Regions from separate parts of the Virgibacillus xinjiangensis genome, predicted to be linked through region 2. Evidence: a T-box and tRNA genes for the amino acid it is inferred to sense, from the RefSeq annotation. Region 2 holds a T-box; the other holds one or more tRNA genes.
What was found. A T-box is a leader RNA that pairs with one kind of tRNA and senses whether it is charged. The one in region 2 lies ahead of ileS (isoleucine--tRNA ligase), so its partner is inferred to be a tRNA-Ile.
Positions count from the first base shown of each region.

Region 1: it has a tRNA-Ile gene. The T-box ahead of ileS (isoleucine--tRNA ligase) is inferred to sense a tRNA for this amino acid. The anticodon was not compared.

Region 1 is NZ_JBHRSA010000004.1:233,418-243,877, reverse strand. It holds gene ACFOGI_RS02285 (hypothetical protein) at 1-218, shown strand, start outside; gene ACFOGI_RS02280 (hypothetical protein) at 258-581, opposite strand; gene ACFOGI_RS02275 (NfeD family protein) at 649-1,281, shown strand; gene ACFOGI_RS02270 (Na/Pi cotransporter family protein) at 1,510-3,135, shown strand; tRNA gene ACFOGI_RS02265 (tRNA-Asn) at 3,351-3,425, shown strand; tRNA gene ACFOGI_RS02260 (tRNA-Met) at 3,429-3,505, shown strand; tRNA gene ACFOGI_RS02255 (tRNA-His) at 3,528-3,603, shown strand; tRNA gene ACFOGI_RS02250 (tRNA-Ile) at 3,613-3,689, shown strand; tRNA gene ACFOGI_RS02245 (tRNA-Ser) at 3,699-3,791, shown strand; tRNA gene ACFOGI_RS02240 (tRNA-Phe) at 3,802-3,874, shown strand; gene ACFOGI_RS02235 (superoxide dismutase) at 4,034-4,645, shown strand; gene ACFOGI_RS02230 (MFS transporter) at 4,750-6,021, shown strand; gene ACFOGI_RS02225 (peptidoglycan D,D-transpeptidase FtsI family protein) at 6,096-8,165, shown strand; gene ACFOGI_RS02220 (hypothetical protein) at 8,215-8,751, opposite strand; gene ACFOGI_RS02215 (hypothetical protein) at 8,774-8,995, opposite strand; gene rpmG (50S ribosomal protein L33) at 9,191-9,340, shown strand; gene ACFOGI_RS02205 (5-formyltetrahydrofolate cyclo-ligase) at 9,419-9,982, shown strand; gene ACFOGI_RS02200 (rhomboid family intramembrane serine protease) at 10,353-10,460, shown strand, end outside.
Region 2 is NZ_JBHRSA010000034.1:63,558-74,017, reverse strand. It holds gene ACFOGI_RS08350 (aspartate carbamoyltransferase catalytic subunit) at 1-399, opposite strand, end outside; gene ACFOGI_RS08345 (solute carrier family 23 protein) at 417-1,787, opposite strand; gene pyrR (bifunctional pyr operon transcriptional regulator/uracil phosphoribosyltransferase PyrR) at 1,996-2,541, opposite strand; gene ACFOGI_RS08335 (RluA family pseudouridine synthase) at 2,694-3,605, opposite strand; gene lspA (signal peptidase II) at 3,602-4,072, opposite strand; gene ileS (isoleucine--tRNA ligase) at 4,176-6,932, opposite strand; T-box leader at 7,065-7,291, opposite strand; gene ACFOGI_RS08320 (DivIVA domain-containing protein) at 7,348-7,857, opposite strand; gene ACFOGI_RS08315 (YlmH family RNA-binding protein) at 7,931-8,707, opposite strand; gene ACFOGI_RS08310 (YggT family protein) at 8,717-8,983, opposite strand; gene ACFOGI_RS08305 (cell division protein SepF) at 8,987-9,418, opposite strand; gene ACFOGI_RS08300 (YggS family pyridoxal phosphate-dependent enzyme) at 9,434-10,111, opposite strand; gene pgeF (peptidoglycan editing factor PgeF) at 10,139-10,460, opposite strand, start outside.

The DNA of each region.
Region 1 (10,460 bases), on a different contig from region 2:
GCGATCAGGCAGAAGATGAGGTCAACAGTACCTATGGATGGATAGGGATTGCACTTTCAGTCATTTCCTTTTTTATCTGGCCGGTCATACTGGGCGGTGCAGGAATTGTGTTGGGTTTTGTTTCCAGAAGCCGTGGAGCAGATTCACTGGGGAACATCGCAATCGCTGCTGGTGCGATCTCCATTTTAATCACTCTTTTCATTTTGCCGTTCGTATAGAAGAAGGAGGCTGATCAAGAATCAGCCTCCTTTTCCATTTTACTTGTATCGTGGAAAATAATAATAATTAGAGGGAACCAATTCATGTGGGTTGCTCGTTGGATTGATGGTCCTCCAATCCTTTATAATCTGATCTATATCCAAAGAATCGGCTTGTGAGCTATTGAGCTTCTCAACAACTGACAATACGGTATCACCTGGTTGAGCTTTTATCTGAATGGCTTCATATTCTTTCCATTCATCCGTATAAGGAGCTTTTTCGACTAGAGGACGATAAGATTTACCTGAAAACAAATCCTGATATATACTTAGACAAAGAAGCATAGCAATGATATATAGGAAGCTCTTTTTAAGAAAGCTCATACATTTTGCTCCTTTTTGAAACTTATTTTTTATAAAATCGTATGTATTTGCGGGGAGGAGAAATGCAATGGAATTATTTGATGTCTCTTGGATAGGGATGGTGATAACTGCCCTGGGAACTTTGTTCTTGATCGGAGAAGTTCTTGTGAACGCCCGTGGCCTTTTTGCTCTATTGGGGCTGGGTTTTATTACCGTCTATTTTTCAGCATATGTGGAAACAAGTTCATTTATCCTTATGCTTGTCATTTATTTTGTAGGATTGTTGCTCATCGTCGTTGACGGTAAAGTAGTCAATGATGGGACATTGGCCACACTGGGGCTTGCAGCGATGGTGTTATCGGTAGCCTTGGCTGCACCTGATTTTATTACAGGCCTTTATGCTGTACTGGGAGTCCTACTTGGAGCCGGTGGATCCCTCTTATTTTTGAAGGTTTTTAAAACAAGAGAAATGTGGACGAAGATAGCTCTGACAGATCAATTAACAGATGAGGCGGGCTATAGTTCCATGAATAAACAGTACAAGAGTCTGGTGGGCATGACAGGCGTCACCTTGAATAGTTTGCGCCCTTCTGGAACGATCCGCATCGAAAATAAAGACTATAGTGCTGTATCCAATGGCCAGTGGATAGAGAAGGGCGTGCCGGTGAAAGTAATTCATGTCGATGGCACGAAAATCATGGTGGAAATGATAAACGAATAGTTGGTTTGACCCCTGCTTCCATGAAATTCAGGCAGGGGTCTTTTTATGGATATATCACCGAGAACAGAGGAACTATAAAGTATTGGAGCAATAGGAAAAGACAGCTATTGAAGAAAGAATGTAAATTTAATGTGAAGTTTCTACGTATACCTTTACAAAACCTTAACGTTCATTTAATAATAGTAGGGGTATATGACAAACTTCGACATTGAAGGGCAGGTTTAAATTTTGGATATTGATGTGCAAACGCTGATTTTCGAATTCATTGGAGGACTGGGTATTTTCCTTCTGGGAATCAAGTATATGGGAGACGGACTGCAGAAAACAGCAGGTGACCGGCTGCGGGACCTCCTTGACAAGTTCACCAGCAATCCTTTCATGGGAGTCCTTGCCGGTATTGTCGTCACCATTTTGATTCAGTCCAGTACTGGTACGACAGTCCTGACAATCGGGCTGGTGAATGCCGGGTTCATGTCCTTTAGACAGGCAATCGGCGTGATTATGGGGGCAAACATAGGTACAACGGTTACAGCATTCATTATCGGTATTGATATTGGTGAATATGCTCTGCCAATTGCAGCAGTGGGTTCATTTCTTCTTTTCTTCTTTAAAAATCCTAAAGTCAATCATATCGGACAAACCATCTTCGGCTTTGGTGCTTTATTCTTAGGACTGGAATTTATGAGCAGTGGCATGTCTCCATTACGTGAATTGCAGGCTTTCCAAGACTTGACGGTCAGTATGAGTTCTAACCCAATCCTTGGTGTGGTAATAGGTACGGTGTTCACTGTAATAGTTCAAAGTTCTTCTGCAACCATTGGTGTGCTCCAGGGTCTGTTCTCACAAGGGGCAATCTCATTGGATGCCGCATTGCCGGTATTGTTCGGAGATAATATTGGGACAACAATCACAGCTGTACTAGCCTCATTAGGAGCTTCTGTAGCTGCTAAGAGAGCAGCATTGACCCATGTCACTTTCAACTTGGTCGGTACAGTTATAGTTCTGCTCTTGCTTGGTTTCTACACACAGTTCATCGGCTTTCTGCAGGCCCAGTTGGAACTCACTCCTGAGATGACGATCGCTTTTGCGCATGGTAGCTTCAATCTTGCCAATGTGATTGTGCAATTTCCATTCATCGGAGCATTGGCGTGGATGGCTACTAAACTGGTGCCAGGTGAAGATGTCATGGTTGAATATAAGCCGAAGCATTTGGATCCTATTTTTATCCAGCAGTCTTCCACACTTGCGTTGGATCAGGCGAAGGAAGAAGTTGTCCACATGGGTGACTATGCTGCCAAAGGCCTTGAAGAAACGAATCTTTATTTGACAACAAGCTTGCAGAAGCATTCGGAAATGGCCATGCAGATAGAAGGGGCTTTGAATAACCTGGATAAAGAAATCACGGACTACTTGGTTAACATTTCTGCTGAATCCCTGTCAGAAGCGGATAGTGCCAAGCATACAGCGCTCATGGACTCTGTCCGGGATATTGAACGGATTGGCGACCACTTTGAGAATATCATCGAGCTGGTCGACTATAAGCGGGCGCATAAAGTCCATCTGACCGAACAGGCCATGCAGGATCTCAACAATATGTTTGATCTGACCATTTTGACCGTCAAACAGGCTGTAAAAGCTCTCGAAGGGATGAACAGAGAAGAGGCGCTTGCCGTGGTGCAAAAAGAGGATCAGATTGATGATATGGAAAGAGATTACCGCAAAAAACATATCATCCGTATGAATGAAGGATTGTGTACAGGAACAGCTGGGATTGTCTTTGTTGATATGATCAGCAACCTGGAACGAATTGGCGATCATGCGGTGAATATCGCAGAAGATGTCCTAGGCGGATAAAAGGTCTGAGGGAGGGGACGAAAAAATGTTCCTTTCCTCGGTTTTTTTGAAATATACCTTGCAAATATATCCATCAGATGGTATATTAAATATTGTCGTTTTCGACGAGTGCATACATATTTTTTAAAAAGATTTAAATTAGATATTGACATATTTTGTCGAATGTGATAAATTAATTCTTGTGCTGTTAATCACACATTTTAATTTCTTATTGATCCACAGTAGCTCAGTGGTAGAGCTATCGGCTGTTAACCGATCGGTCGCAGGTTCGAATCCTGCCTGTGGAGCCATGTGGCGGTGTAGCTCAGCTGGCGAGAGCGTACGGTTCATACCCGTGAGGTCGGGGGTTCGATCCCCTCCGCCGCTACCAATTATCATTTGTATGTAATATGGCGGTCGTGGCGAAGTGGTTAACGCACCGGATTGTGGCTCCGGCATTCGTGGGTTCGATTCCCACCGGTCGCCCCATTACTTGAAGGACCCTTAGCTCAGTTGGTCAGAGCTATCGGCTCATAACCGATCGGTCGCAGGTTCGAGTCCTGCAGGGTCCACCATATTGTTTCGGAGGAATACCCAAGTCTGGCTGAAGGGATCGGTCTTGAAAACCGACAGGGGTGTCAAAGCCCGCGGGGGTTCGAATCCCTCTTCCTCCTCCACTACATAATCGGCTCGGTAGCTCAGTCGGTAGAGCAACGGACTGAAAATCCGTGTGTCGGCGGTTCGATTCCGTCCCGAGCCATCATTTTAAAAGAAAGCAGATGCTTTCTTTTTTTGTGCTTTGCTGACAGGTTTAGATAAAACATGCATATGATTTGCATCCGTCATGCACCTCTGATAATCTTTAAATTAAAGGGTGAATTTTCAATCCTTTATAAATCGATTAGAGGAGGAACTTATTATGGCACAATTCGAATTACCGGAACTACCGTATGCATATGATGCATTGGAACCAACAATTGACAAAGAAACCATGAATATTCACCACACAAAGCATCATAATACTTATGTGACTAAGTTAAATGCTGCTTTGGAAGGACATTCCGACCTGCAGGAAAAATCTCTGGAAGATCTGCTGAGCAACTTGGATGCAGTGCCTGAGAGTGCTCGTACAGCTGTCCGCAATAACGGCGGCGGACATGCTAACCACAGCCTGTTCTGGAAAGTTCTATCCCCGAACGGCGGCGGCGAGCCATCCGGTGAGCTAGCTGAGAAAATAAACTCCAAATTTGGCAGCTTCGACAAATTCAAAGAAGAATTCGGTAATGCAGCAGCAGGCCGCTTCGGTTCCGGCTGGGCATGGCTGGTCGTAAATAACGGGGAGTTGGAAGTTACAAGTACTCCAAACCAAGATACCCCGGTAATGGAAGGAAAAACTCCAATCCTAGGTTTGGATGTATGGGAGCATGCATACTACCTCAAATACCAAAACAAGCGTCCTGAATACATTTCAGCTTTCTGGAATGTTGTAAACTGGGAACAAGTGGAAAAGAATTATAACGAAGCAAAATAATGATAAACACGGGCATATGCCCGTGTTTTTGTTTGTCTAAATAGCTTTTGCATATCTGATACTCATTTGCCAACACTATTAGTAACAAAAAGGAGTATTCAGCCATGCAAAAGAAACTTAATTTCCTTCACGAAAAAATGGATATCACTAGAGATCTGCTGCTTCTCCTATTAATTGGCGGTCTTTACTCGCTCGGGATTTTTCTGTCGAACACTTTTGTCAATATTTATCTTTGGAAGCAATCTGGTGATTATATCACCATCGCTATGTATAATCTCGGTATTGTTTTGTTCCAGCCTGCTACGTTCATCCTTGCAGGAAAAATGGCGAAGAAGGTGGACAGAGTAATTGTCCTCCGGCTGGGAGTTATATTTTTATCTCTGTTTTTCTTAAGTGTTCTTATTATAGGAGAGAATGCTTCCACATTTAATTTTATGCTGGGTAGTTTGCTTGGAATCGGCTATGGCTTCTACTGGCTTGCATTTAATGTGCTCACCTTCGAGATTACCGAGCCTGAAACAAGAGATTTCTTCAATGGATTCCTTGGCGTCCTGCAATCTTTTGGAGGGATGATCGGTCCGATTTTGGCTGGGACCATCATAGCTAAACTGCCCGAGAATCTGGGCTATACGACCATTTTCGCAATTTCATTCGCCTTGTTCATCCTTGCTGTTGCGTCCAGTTTCTTTTTGGCCCGCAGAAGAGCAGAGGGCAGCTTCCACTTCCGCCGGATCCTTGAAGAAAGGAAGCATAATAAGAATTGGAAGCGAATTTTGCATGCACATATTGCCCAAGGACTCAGGGAAGGGATCTTTCTCTTTGTGATTTCCATTTGGGTGTATGTGGTCACACAGAGTGAATTTGCATTAGGTACCTTCAATCTCTTTTTATCCGGGCTGTCATTGGTTTTTTATTTTGTAGCCACCAAATTCATCAAACCCCATCTGAGAAAGAAAGCAATATTGACTGGGGCTGTCATTCTGTACTTTTCCATCTTCATCATTCTGTTCCATATCAACTATCTCCTTCTCCTGCTATACGCCGTGTTTATCGGGATTGCCTACCCCATCATCAATGTTCCTTATGCTTCCATGACGTATGATGTCATTGGAAAGGGATGGAAGGCCAAGGAGCTTCGAGTGGAATATATTGTTGTCCGCGAATTATTCATGAATTTGGGGAGGGTAATTTCCATCGTTGTTTTTCTGATCAGTGTCTCTCTTTTTACTGCGGATCAAGTAATCCCTGTCTTATTGATCATTTTCGGTACAGGACATCTCTTTGTTTATCTGTTCGTAAAAGATATTTATTTGACCACTCCTAATAAAAAAGAGGTCCCGGTCAAAGACCAGATGACAGATGAAAAAAATCGCTGACCATATTAAAAATGATGCTGTACATGGTATAATGTTAGATGGAGCATCATGAATTTTCGTATGGGGGAGGAATTATGGTCAGAGAGAAAAAGAGGAAAAAATCACAGCTTCCCGTCCGATTGAATATACTGTTTTTTATTGTGTTTTTGTTGTTCTCGGTACTGATACTTCAGCTCGGTGTTGTACAGATATTGAATGGGGAAGAGTTCCAGGAGGAGATTGACCGGACCATCCAGGATACAACGAAGATACCCGTTCCCCGGGGGAAAATTTTTGACCGTAATCAGAATGTGGTGGTCGACAATGAACCCGTCTATTCAATCACTTATACACCTCCCAAAGGTACACAGGCGGATGAACGCCTCGAGGTTGCGGAATCACTTGCAGAGTTGATCAGTATGGACACCGGATTATTGACGGAGCGAAATAAAAAAGAGTATTGGTATTTGAAACATAAGGAAGAAGCAGAAAGCCGAGTATCGGATGAAGAAGCAGTAGACATGAGCAATGCAGAGTACTACAATGCGGTTTTAGAAGAAATCACAGAAGAAGAGATCAGCAATTTCTCCAAACAGGAGAAAGAAGTAATAGCCATAAAGAAAGAGCTGGATAAAGCCTATTCTCTGACACCGCAGATTGTAAAAAATAAAGATGTTACTGCAGAAGAATATGCGAAGGTAGCCGAGAATCTGGACAAGCTTCCAGGAATCAATGCTACGACTGATTGGGACAGAGAATATCCATATGGAGATACTTTTCAGTCACTGCTTGGGTCGATCACCACCCAACAGCAGGGTATCCCGGCAGAAGATGAAGAATATTATATGACACGGGGCTACAGCAGAAACGACCGGGTTGGCAGAAGCGGTTTGGAGGAGCAGTATGAAGATGTGCTCCGTGGCCGCAAGGAACAGATACAATATACGACCGATAAAAGCGGACGGTTGATCGATACGGAAACGGTGGTAGAGGGGCAACGAGGCAAAGACCTAGTCCTTACGATCGATATGGAATTCCAAAAAGAAGTAGATAAAATCCTCCAGGAGGAATTGCTCACCGCTATTCAAAAACATCCAACAGCCAATCGTCATATGGAGGATGCCTTGGCGGTCGTAATCGATCCCCAAACAGGTGAATTGCTTGCTGTATCTGGGCAGTCATATGACAGGGAGGATAATGAATTTGTAAATACAGCACATAAGACTTTGTATGACTCCCATGTTCCCGGTTCTGTTGTCAAAGGTGCCACTGTGCTAGCTGGATTGGATTCAGGGGTGATCAGTCCCGGGGAATATATCCATGATTCTCCCATCAAAATAGGAACTGGTGCTCCGAAAGGGTCGTGGTCCAATAATCTAGGAACACTCGACGATATCGGAGCACTTCGCAGGTCTTCCAATGTGTATATGTTTTATATTGCCCTCCGAATGGGCGGCGAGTACCGCTATCCATTCCCGAATGGTTCAGGGGCTTCATTTGACCTCAATGCTTGGCAAGAAATAAGGAATTACTTCCGACAGTTCGGCCTGGGAACAGAAACCGGTGTAGATTACCCATATGAATCGACAGGGCTCAAAGGGGAAAACACCAGCAGACCTGGTATTTTTATGGACAATGCCATCGGACAGTATGATACTTATACAACCATGCAGCTGGCACAATATGTTTCTACCATAGCAAATGATGGTTACCGTGTTAGACCTCATTTTGCCAAGGAAGTTCGGGAACCGATTCCTTCTATGGAGGAAGTGGGTCCGCTGTATAAAAGCATCAATACAGAGGTGCTCAACCGGATAGAAATGAATGATAGTTACATCGACCGAGTACAGGAAGGGTTCCGTCAAGTATTTCAGTCTCCTGGAGGGACTGGATATAGCTATTTTGCTGATAAGAGTTATCAGCCGGCTGGGAAAACTGGAACAGCTGAATATGAATTTTACGAAGATGGTAAACAAATCTACACGGAAAATCTGAGTTTGGTTGGATATGCACCTTATGATGAGCCAGAAGTGGCTTTTGCGGTGGTTGTACCGAAAACCGGCGACACTAGTAATCAGCATCCGATCAACCATATGATAGGAGAGCGTATTTTAGATACGTATTTTGACTTGAAAGAGAAAAGGGATGAGGAAGCAGGGGAATAATTGCTGCTTCGCATGAATAAAGCCCTCCGGCGGTCGCGGAGGGCTTTGTTCATTGCGTTATTTTAACAGCAATTTCATAGAAACTCATATTGCTCGACACTTCAACGTCTCCAATTTGGATATAAGGGCTGAAGTCATGCTTGTTCAGGTATGTATTGAATTCCTTGGAATCTTCTACAATTCCTTCTTTTTCAAGCATGAAACTGACATCGGAAGAAGCCATCCCTGGTTCAATGGCCAGTGTAATCGGTTCTCCTGTATTTTTGTCATCTTTCTCCGGTTCCGAGGATTCTTCTGTTTTATCATTGGTATCCGGCTGATCTGTTGATCCATCATTCTTCCCCGGTTCGCTCTGATTGTCAGTAGCTTCAGCGCTTTGTCCGTGTGCATCTTTTTGTACTGAATAGGTTATGTATTCGGATTCGGTGAGTACATGATACCCTTCATCTTCCACTATTTTAATCAATTCCTCAATGGAGGCTGAATTGACAGTGTCCTGAGGCGCAGGATATACATAATTTCCTGCCAGCATCAAGACTCCTGCCACAAATAAACCGATGGCAAATGCTTGTATTGGCTGTTTCATGTTCATCTCCCTGTCTTTGAACTTATGATGGTTTTTTATCCTGTGATTCGTTGCCTAAGTCCTGGGTAAGCAATTCTCCCTCCAGTATCTTCACTTTTTTCTTTAACTGGTAATTATCCTGCATGGTGGTGAGAGTGAGCTGCTCCAGTTGGCTTTCCATTTCCTTGAAACGGTCATTCAAGAAAAAAGACAGCACGAATAGAACCACGGCAACTGCAATGATCGCGATGGCTGCATATAACATCGTATTCCTCCTATCATTCTCTATGATGTTTTAGTTTTGTACATTACTAGTTATATCATAGAAGGTACCGAGAGGAAACACCAACTTTTTACACGAACACCTTGATAGTTGTCCAAACATCTGATATTATAATTAAGTCTGAAATGAAAAATTCGCTCATTAGGAAGCAATTTTTTAAAGTCGGGAGGGAAAACCATGCGCGTAAACATTACACTAGCTTGTACCGAAACAGGAGACCGCAATTACATTACGACGAAAAATAAACGTACGAATCCTGGGCGTATTGAGCTTATGAAATATTGTCCACGTTTGAAAAAACACACTTTGCATCGTGAAACTAAATAAAGTGACACAATAAAACTCTTATCATTTAATTGATGAGAGTTTTATTTTTACATGGAGACCACGGAAGGTGGTGATGTAATGAATAAACATATCTTGCGGCAGGAAGCAGTGGACATGCTGAAAAAAGTCTCTGACGAACAAAAGAAATATACGGAGCAGAAGTTGGCAGAATGGCTCATTAATTCTTCTTTCTGGAGGAAGGCTGCTACTGTCGGCATAACTGTCTCCAGTGGATTTGAATGGAATACTAGGCCGATTATTGAATCGGCATGGGAAGCTGGAAAGATAGTCGGGGTTCCTAAATGTATACCTGCCAAGCGGTCGATGGAATTTTTGCGCTTGGATTATTATCATCAATTGGAGCGGGGAGCTCATGGGTTGCTTGAGCCCAACCCCGAGGAAACAGAGAAATTGGAAAAGGAGTTTCTTGAATTATTGGTCGTTCCTGGACTGCTATTCGATAGAAATGGTTATCGAATCGGTTTTGGTGGGGGTTATTATGATCGATTCTTGAATGGTTTTCCTAACTTGACCATCTCCATTCTGAATGCTGAGCAATTGGTCGATCATCTGCCTAATGAACCCTATGACATTCCTGTTCAATATCTTGTCACAGAGAATGGAATCATTTCGACTGGTTGAACTGTTGATCTGTGGGTATATTTTATAATGGTCCGCGAAAAATAAGGATATGATCGAGCAGAAAAGGGTGTTTACTTATGAGGGTCATTATCTTTATTATTAGCACAGCAGCAGCCTTGACAATGTTATTCAGGTGGCGTTACCGTATATTGAACACCATTCTTGCGGTAGGTATTTTGCGTAAGGTGGCTGTTTCCCTATCAATGAATATTCCCGGCTTGAAGGAAAAAATGATTTCCGGGCTGTTTCGCCCCAATTAAAAGTAAGTAGTATGACTAGAGGAGCTGTGGATAGCAGCTTCTTTTTTTAAGCTCCAATAATCCTGTAGATGGTTTATTTGGTATGATAATAAGAGGGGAGGGATGCCGTGTTGCTGGACGAAAGATATTACATGTATCGTACGGCATATCATCTGCTTACAAAGAAACAGTATGATGTTTTGTATATGGATGGAGAGAGAGAAGAGGTATGGATGGAA
Region 2 (10,460 bases):
TAGCATACATTGTGTCGGATGCTCTGCCTTACCGGCTCCCGCGTTGATGATCGGGATGGATAATTTCTGCTGAAGTTCATTCGACCATGTGTCAGAAGCATGGCGGATAACCAACAAATCCGCTCCTATTGCTTGCATCGTCCTAGCAGTATCATACAGTGTTTCTCCCTTTTTGGTACTCGACGTATCCATATGGAAGTCCAACGTTTCTATCCCAAGTCTCTTCTGTGCCATGGTAAAGCTCATTTTTGTCCTGGTACTTGGTTCAAAAAATAGATTTGCTGCAAACAATGGCTTTGAAAATTCCGGGGAGCCCCCCATCCGATAGTGTTCCGCCGTCTGGAGTAGATCCTGGATTTCGTCCTCAGTGAATTGATCTACAGAGATAAAATGCCTCATCAAACCACTCCCGTCTTTTAGGATATATTCCTCTTTTTTTCTGGCGCTTCTTCATTATGGAACAATTCCTCTCCTTGCCCTGCTTTCTCCTTTTGTGGGAGAACAAGATTGAGAAGGACACCTACTATTGCCGATAAAGCCATCCCTGCAATCTGCACTTCGTCAGTGATCTCGATAAAGGCTCCACCCACACCGATCACCATGATGACTGATGCTATGACAAGGTTCCTATTATCCCCAAGGTCGATCTTGCTGTCCGTCAGCATGCGCAAGCCATTGGAAGCGATGATCCCGAAAAGCAGGATGGAAACCCCGCCCATAACAGGTGATGGCACAGAGCTGATAGCTGCCGTAATAATTCCGATGAAGCCGAAGAAGATGGCTAGCACGGCCGCTCCAGCGACAACAAAGATACTGAAAACCCTGGTAATGGACAACACACCGATATTTTCCCCGTAAGTGGTATTCGGTGGCCCACCGAGCACTGAACCGATCATCGTTGCAATCCCATCACCTAGAATGGAACGGTGCAATCCTGGTTCTTTCAGGAAGTTACGTCCGGCTACTTTTGAAAGCACCATTTGATCCCCGATATGTTCAGCTATAGTGACTAGTGCTACCGGACCCATGATGAATAGAATCTGCATACTGAAGACCTCTGCAGGTGCGTAATCAACAAACGGGATAATGAATTCGGGCATCTGGAACACTGCTGTGAAAAAGTCACCGACAGATGCGGCCCCTGTTATTTCTGCCCACTCTTCCTTGATTCCCGTTGTGTCAACAATGCCTTGGAATAATGCGAAGACATATCCTGACACAATTCCGATTAAGATCGGAACAAGACTGAAAAACCCTTTGAAATAAATCGACGCGATGACAGTGACCGATAAAGTTACCAATGCAGTCATCATGAATGTACCGTTATATGCTCCATTCTCGTTCATTGCCATATCAATGGCAGTTGGCGCTAGTCCAAGCCCGATGACAATGATGACCGGACCGACAACCACTGGCGGAAGAATTTTCATCAGCCAATCGGTACCGATGAACGCTATCAGCATCGCTACCAGACCATAAACAATACCTGCCATGAAGCTCCCGATCATTGCTCCTGCAGGTCCTGAGGCAGCACTGGCTGCGAGGATTGGAGCAATGAAGGCAAAGCTAGAGCCTAGGTATGCCGGTATTTTTCCACGGGTGATTAAAATATACGCCAGCGTCCCTGCTCCGCTCGATATCAGTGCAACCGCCGGTGATAAGCCGGTCAAAAACGGTACGAGTATGGTCGATCCGAACATAGCGAATAAGTGCTGTATGCTCAACAACAACCATTTATTAAGCTTAGGCCTTTCATGTACATCCATTACCATCTCTTTTTCTGCCATTCTGAATCCCTCCAGTATTTTCTGTGTAAATCTTGATGCCTTGCTAAGAGCCATAAAAAAAGCGTGTACCTCCTGCATAAGATTGCATAGAGGTACACGCGTATACTAAACCGCACGTCTTCTTATACAACCTTATAAACCTCTCTGGATTTATTTAAAGGTCTTTTCCATTTCCGGTCATCTCAGCCTCACGGGGCCCCGGTACATCTTATTCTTTTTCGTAAATGCTCACTTGATCAGCATGATCGATCTCATCTAGCCGGACCACGACCACTTCCTGTTCGGATGTCGGGATGTTCTTTCCCACATAATCTGCCCGTATCGGAAGCTCTCTATGACCGCGATCAACAAGTACTGCCAACTGGATTCCGGACGGTCGTCCACTATCCATAACAGCATCCATTGCAGCCCTAATCGTTCTCCCAGTGTAAAGGACATCATCCACCAGGACTACTTTCTTCTCTGTCACGTCCACTTCGATATTCACTGCCTTGAGTTCCGGATCTTCATTGTCCGTAACCTTTTCCAGATCATCCCGGTAAAGAGTGATATCCAACTCACCAATTGGGACAATGACATTTTCTATTTGGTTTATCTTTTCCTGCAGTCTCTTGGCAATCGGAACACCCCTAGTTTTCACTCCGACGAGCAGCAAGTTGTCTCCACCCTTGTTCTTCTCCAGGATTTCATGTGCTATCCTTGTAAGTGCCCGATTGACTGCAGGTTGATCCAGAATTTCTGTTTTCTTTTTCATGGACATTACCTCCGTTCAAAAAAATCCCTTTTTCCATGAGGAAAAAGGGATTTGTTACACCATCAAACATCTCGGTTCCTTTTCAGCCTCACGGGACTTTATTAAAAGGTCATATTCAACTCTCTATATTATTGCAGGTTCTGTGTCACCTGTCAATATAATTTCTCAATATAAGACAAGATCTCTTGAAAAGCTGAGGGTGGAGCCACTTCATATTCCATCCATTCACCAGAGCGAGGGTGGACAAACCCCAAAGTTCTGGCATGCAGTGCCTGTCCGTCTGTTCCCAGTGTCTTTCTCGGGCCGTATTTCGGGTCTCCTACCAATGGAAAACCCGCATATTTCATATGTACCCTGATTTGATGGGTACGTCCTGTTTCTAATTGACATTCAATGTGCGAGTAATCCGGATAACTTTTAAGTACACGGAAGTGCGTAATTGCATTTTTCCCGCCTTCCACAACCCCCATTTTCTGCCGGTCTTTGGGATCCCGGCCGATTGGGGCATCCACCATCCCTGTCTCATGGGGAATCTCTCCATGAACGACAGCCTCGTATTTACGGGTGATCTCCTTGTTTGCCAGCTGTTCCGATAATTCGGCATGGGCATAGTCACTTTTTGCAACAACTAATAGCCCACTGGTGTCCTTATCAATACGATGAACAATGCCCGGACGCTCTACGCCATTGATCCCTGAAAGGTCATGGCAATGATGAAGGAGAGCATTCACCAATGTTCCCTTCTCATGACCTGCAGAAGGGTGGACAACCATTCCTTTCGGCTTATTGACGACCAGCAGATCGCGATCTTCATAAAGGATGTCAAGCGGGATATCCTCGGCAGTTAGATCAAGTGGTTCCGCTTCCGGAATAGACCACACGATTTCATCATTAATCTGGCATTTATAATTGGCCTTCATATTTCTGCCGTTCACTTGGACATATCCGTCCGAAATCCAGGTTTGGACCTGGGACCGGGAGTTTTCCTGGTTAAGTTCTGTCAGTAATTTATCTAAACGCTGATTTGCCTGGTTTTCTGTTACCAGATGGCTGAATGAGCTCATTTATTTGTCTTTCCTTTCTTCGTTTCCTCCAGTATTGTTCCGATGATGATCAAGATCACACCGATGGTAAGGGCCGAGTCAGCTATGTTGAAAATGGGGAAATCATACCCGAAAATAATCACATCAATAAAGTCGACCACTTCTCGATGCACCAGCCGATCGATAAAATTGCCGAGGGCACCTCCTAATATAAGGCCTAGGGCTGTTGCAAGCAGTTTATCGTTCTTGGCATATTTTTGCATATAAAATATAACGCCCGCCACCACAAGTAGGGTGACAATATAGAAAAACAGCATTTGTCCTTGGAATATGCCCCAAGCAGCCCCCGAATTCCGGTGAGAAGTAAAATAGAAGAATCCTTCCATTACAGTGATCTGCTCACCAAGCTCCATGGTTCTTATAACCACCCATTTAGTCAACTGATCAAGGATGATCACGATCAATGCAAAGAGATAGTACACATACATTACTTTTCCCCCGATTCCATTTCCTGCGTCTTCACTATCTTATACTGTACGAGATCCTTTTTCAATGAAAAATCCCCCTTGCCGTATACAAGGGGGACGTTTTTTAACTCTCGTAATGTTCTTTCACAACCTCTGCACATCGAGAGCATAATTCTGGATGGTCATGATCATGACCGACCGTTTCTGAAGCTACCCAGCAACGAGAACATTTTTCTCCCGGGTGTTTCTCCACGGAAACCTCCACGTATTTATAATCATTGCCTGAGGCGGTTTGATTGCTGATATCCGCTTCAGAAACAATTAGGAACTGATGTAGATGTTCCATCTCCTGAAGAACCTGTTTCGTATGAGCATCCTTAGGTGCCAAAGTAACTTTTGCCTCCAGGGATTTACCAATTATTTTTTCATTTCTGGCTTCTTCGAGGGCTTTCAGAACATCATCACGAACATTCATGAAATGATCCCATTTATCTTCAATCTGTTCGTATCCGGCAATGTCCCTCGGCTCCGGAATGTCAGTCAACTGGACACTTTCCGCTTCCACTCCCGGGATGTACTCCCATACTTCATCCGTAGTATGAGGAATGATCGGTGCGAGAAGTTTTACCAATGTCGTCAGGATTTCATAATAGCCTGTCTGGATACTGCGACGGCGTTTATTGTTCTTTGCTTCGATATACAGTACATCCTTGGCGAAATCCAGATAAAAGGAGCTCAGATCAACCGTACAGAAATTATGAATCTGATGGAAGATTGGTGAATATTCGAATCTGTCGTAGCTCTCCCTCACATCTGCAAGCAGCCGCTGCAGCCTATGCAGCATATAACGGTCCACTTCTTCCATCTCCGCCTCTGCAACCCTGTCTGTTTCTGGATTGAAATCGGACAGGTTAGCAAGCATGAACCTAAATGTGTTACGGATCTTACGATAGGCTTCCGATGTCTGTTTCAGTATCTCCTGGGAAATACGAACGTCCGCTTGGTAATCTACCGAAGAAACCCATAGCCTTAGGATATCTGCCCCTAATTGCTTTTGCACTTTGGATGGCACGATGACATTGCCTAATGACTTGCTCATTTTACGGCCATTTCCGTCCAGGACAAATCCATGGCTAATGATATTTTCATATGGTGCTTTTCCTGTTACAGCAACAGCTGTAGAAATTGAAGAGTTGAACCAGCCACGGTATTGGTCGCTTCCTTCAAGGTAAACATCAGCAGGACGGCGGTGGTCTTCACGGTTCATCAGCACCGCCTCATGGGAAGATCCAGAATCGAACCAAACGTCCATGATATCCGTTTCTTTCGTGAATTTGCCATTTGGGCTATGATCTGAGATAAAGCCTTCCGGCAGCAGATCCTTCGCTTCTTTCTCAAACCATATATTAGAACCATGCTCTTTGAACAGATTGGAGACATGTTCAATCGTTTCATCCGTGATAATTGGCGTATTATCTTCCGCATAGAAGACAGGAATTGGGACTCCCCAGGTCCGCTGGCGGGAAATACACCAATCTTCCCTGTCCCGCACCATGTTATGCAGACGTGTCTGGCCCCATGAAGGATACCAGTTAATTCGGTTGATCTCATCGAGAATATCCTGACGGAAATCCTTAATGGAAGCAAACCATTGGGAAGTTGCACGGAAGATGGTCGGCTTCTTTGTACGCCAATCATGCGGATAGGAGTGAGTAATGAACGTGAGCTTCAACAACGCTCCTACTTCTTCCAGTTTTTCTGTAATATTCTTGTTTGCTGTGTCATAGAAGAGTCCTTCAAAACCTGGTGCTTCTGCAGTAAATACACCTTTGTCATCAAGAGGAGATAAAGGTTCAAGACCATAGGCCTTGCTCACAATGAAGTCATCTTCCCCGTGCCCAGGTGCCGTATGGACACACCCTGTACCTGCATCGGTAGTTACATGCTCTCCCAGCATGATCAAGGAATCCCGATCATAAAATGGATGTTGTGCTACGATTCTATCAGCTTCCTTGCCTTGGAAGGTTTTTACAATCTGCACATCTTCCCATCCCAGTTCCTCTGACACTTGTTCCAATAGTGCATGGGCAATAATGAATTTTTCCTGTCCTACCTGAACGACATTGTACTCCAATTCAGGGTGGATGCTGATTCCCAAGTTGGCTGGCAACGTCCAAGGAGTAGTGGTCCAAATTACGAACTTTTCATCTCCCTCCAAGAGATCCTTGCCATCTTTCACTTGAAATGATACATAGATGGATGGAGAGCGCTTATCATGGTATTCTATCTCAGCTTCTGCCAAAGCAGATTCGGATGAAGGCGACCAATAGACAGGCTTCAGACCTTTATAGATATAGCCTTTCTTAGCCATTTCCCCGAACACCCGGATTTGTGCCGCTTCGTAATCCTTTGTCAATGTCAAGTACGGATTGTCCCAGTCTCCTCGGACACCCATTTGTTTAAATTGCGTTCTTTGACTATCAACCTGTCCCATCGCATACTCCGCGCACATTTCACGAAACTCAGCAATGCCCAGCTCTTTCCTCTTGATTTTTTTCTTTTTTGTCAACGCTGTTTCAATCGGAAGCCCGTGTGTGTCCCATCCCGGGATATATGGCGCATGATAGCCGCTCATTGACTTATAGCGAACAATGAAATCTTTCAGCACTTTATTGAGTGCATGGCCTATATGTAAATCCCCATTGGCATACGGAGGTCCGTCATGAAGAATAAACAATGGACGGTCTTTGGTTCTTTCCTGTACTCTTTCATAAATATTGTTTTCATCCCATTGTTCCTGTCTCTTCGGCTCTTTATTCGGCAGATTTCCTCGCATTGGAAATTCTGTTTTCGGCATGAGCAGCGTTTCTTTATAATCCATTGCTGTTCCTCCTGTTCTTTAGTAAATTCCAGCATGTGTTTCCATCAGTTGCGATTGTTTCTCTCAACTAACATGGTTTGAACTCAACTTGAAAAAGGTGTATGAGATAAAAAAAACGAGCATCTGCATCCCCAAAGGGACGAGAAGACTCGCGGTACCACCCTTATAAATTTAAAATACTATAAGATTATTTTAAATTCACTCGATATTCGTAACGGGAATAGACCGTCCATCATTACTATCATTCATAATGGATACTCAGGAGTGATATTCCAGAAGCTTCGCTGTGCCGGGCTTCCACCATTTCCCGGCTCGCTTGGCAGCTTTAACTACTGTACTGTCTCCATCATTGTAATTGAAAAGTATTCAATTGAAGATATATCTGTATGAATTATATGTAATATTTGATTGTGAGTCAAGTCTGTGAGCGATTTTCAATCAATTCAAGTTCATCACCGATTTCTTCGTCAAAAAGATCCTCCCAATCATTATTCTCAATCATTTCCAATTGGGCTTCCACTAACATCTTCAGACGTGTTCGGAAAACCTTTGCCTGCTTTTTCAATTCTTCTACATCCATGGAGATTCTCCGCGACTTGCTCAATGCATCATTGATGATTCGATCTGCATTCTTTTCCGCCTCTTTGATAATGAGTTTCGATTCCTTGGAAGCACTTCCTTTAACCTCTTCAGCTGTTTCCTGTGCTACCAGGATCGACTTATTGAGCGTTTCTTCAATATTAGTGAAATGGCTCAATTTCTCCTCCAACCGTGCTGCTTTCTCCTGTAAGTCTTTTTTCTCCCTGATTGTTGCCTCGTAATCCTTGATAACCTGATCCAAAAATTCATTCACTTCGTCTTCATCATAGCCGCGGAACCCTCTGGTAAATTCTTTATTATGAATATCCAACGGTGTTAATGGCATCCCCGCCACCTCCTATAAAAGAATGGATTACTATATTCTTTCGCCATTCCTTGCAAATGTCCTGCAACAATGGTTATTTCAGAATTGCTGTAGTTATCCTCCACTTGTCCTTCTTGGTCCGACCGTTTACCGCAACCAATTTACTTCTTCCTTTACCTCTGACAGAAAGGAGGTCCCCCTCTTGCAGAATAAACTTACTGTCATCTACAAGCCTGAAGTTTACTTTCACCTGCTGACTCGAAATGAGTGCTGCCGCGTCCTTTCTCGACATACGGTAGATTTCCTTTAACACAGCATCCAGCCGTAAGGAGGAAACCGTTTGGTCGGATTCCTTCCACTCCTTCTCCTCTTCCAGAAAATATGTAAAAGGCTTTTCTTCCAGGCTGATTTTTGCTTTTTTCACTTCGGTCAAGTTTGCCACGATATATGGTGCAATCTCGTCTGCCGCCACTACCTGAATTTTTCCTTCATCCACTAGCATGTCCCCCAGTTTTTTGCGTTTGATACCAAGTGACATGCATGCTCCCATAACATCACGGTGGGAGAGGGATATGAACTTAGTTGGATATTCCGCCTGCAATAGAGAAAGTTGAAAGTCTGCTTCAGTTATCTCTTCATAGTAAGGAGCAATGATAGCCCGCTTCCTTTCCACATGAATGCCTCCACCACTCGTGAGCAGCTTCAGTTCTTCATTCTGGCTTCCGATGACCGTTTCCAGAATCTGCAGTTCCCTCGGATCGAGGAAATCCGTCAACTTGGGGACAAAGGTGTCCTCCACACTCTCTTTCCATGAAAATGCCTGATCGATGAACGGCTGTTCTTCTTTCCTAAAATGCTGATAAATTTCCATATCTATCTCCTACATGCCTACCATGTAAAATAATTCGACCAGTCCATACCTTGCAAAATGCAAGACAATGATTGCCACGATCGGCGAAAGGTCGATCATTCCCAGCGGAGGAATGAAACGTCGGAACACTTCAAGATAAGGTTCCGTTATTTTTGCCAGCATCTCCCCAAACGAAGATTCCCGGGCACCCGGGAACCAAGACATCAGGATATAAATGATGATGGCATAGCTGTACAACGTTAATGCAGTGTTCAATACACTAAAAATAAAACCCATCTTCTACCATCCTTTGTTATAATCATCGGTTTCCATTAATGTGTCTGTAATGGTACCGGACACATCTACATTATCCGGAGTGCAGAGGAACGTAGCTGCACCGAGTTTTTGAATGTCCCCATTCACCGCATATACGGTTCCGCTCAGAAAGTCGACAATCCGTTTTGCCTGCTGCGTGTCCACTCTCTGCAGGTTAATCACTACAGCTCTGCGGTTGACGATATTATCCGCGATTTCCTGTGCCTCATTATACGTGCGTGGTTCACAAAGCACGACCTTGGAAGAAGGCTGCTGCATGCTAGTCAAATTGACAACATTCTGCCCCTTCTGTTTAACCATTGGTTCGTTCTCCTGTTCGGTGGCATCTTCCACATATTCATACTCGTACTCATCATCTACAGTGAAATAATTTTTGAGTTTTTCTTTGATACTCATCTTGTCACCTCGCTATCATATTTGTGAACCAACCAGGCTGGAACCGATGCGAATGTGGGTAGCTCCCTCTTCTACAGCAAGTTCATAGTCATTGCTCATGCCCATAGAAAGATAATTGCATGGAGCATGATGGAGTTCCAATCCTTGCACTTCATCCCTTAAAGCGGATAGCTGTCGAAAATACCTTCGAATCTGCTCTTCATCTTCAATATGAGGGGCCATTGTCATCAACCCGACAACGCGCACTTTATCATAAGATTCGATTGCATGGAGGAAAGGCACCACCTCATCCGGAGCCATGCCGTGCTTCGTGTCTTCCCCGCTCACATTTACTTGGACAAAACAATCAACAGGCTTAGATGCCCTTTTATTGATCTCTTTCGCCAGAGACTTGCGGTCGAGAGAATGAAGGTAATCCACCTGATTAATTACTTCTTTCACTTTTCTGGACTGAAGTGTGCCAATAAAGTGCCATATAGCTTCATTATTTAGATGGTTGTATTTCTCCAAAAAACCTTCCATGCGGTTTTCGGCAAGATTTTTAACCCCCGCCTGAACCGTCTCCTCTGTTCGTTCTATTGTAACATATTTCGTTACTCCTATAATGGTTATTTCATCAGGATTTCGATTACTTCTTTCACATGCCTGTCTGATTTTCTGGTTTATATCTTCCAGGTTTGCTGCTACATCCATTGTTTCTCCTTGCTCCTCCCTGTACATTTATGGCTGATAGCCAATATAACCAAGCATTCTTCCGGTTCTTCCCTGATCACGCCGATGCGAGAAAAATAGCTCTTTATGTTCATAGGTGCAATATTTTGTTATATCTATATTATTACGTACCAGCCCTGCTTGTAAAAGAATTTCTGCGTTTAACTGTTTCAAATCCAAGAAATACTGATTTATTCCCTTTTCATATACAGCAGTCTCTTTTTCATCCGAAGTCAAATACCGAACGACATGCTCATCGACTTCATAATTTTCTTGTGATATACACGGGCCAATCACTGCCAAAAGATTAGACGGGTCTGAACCCAGCTTT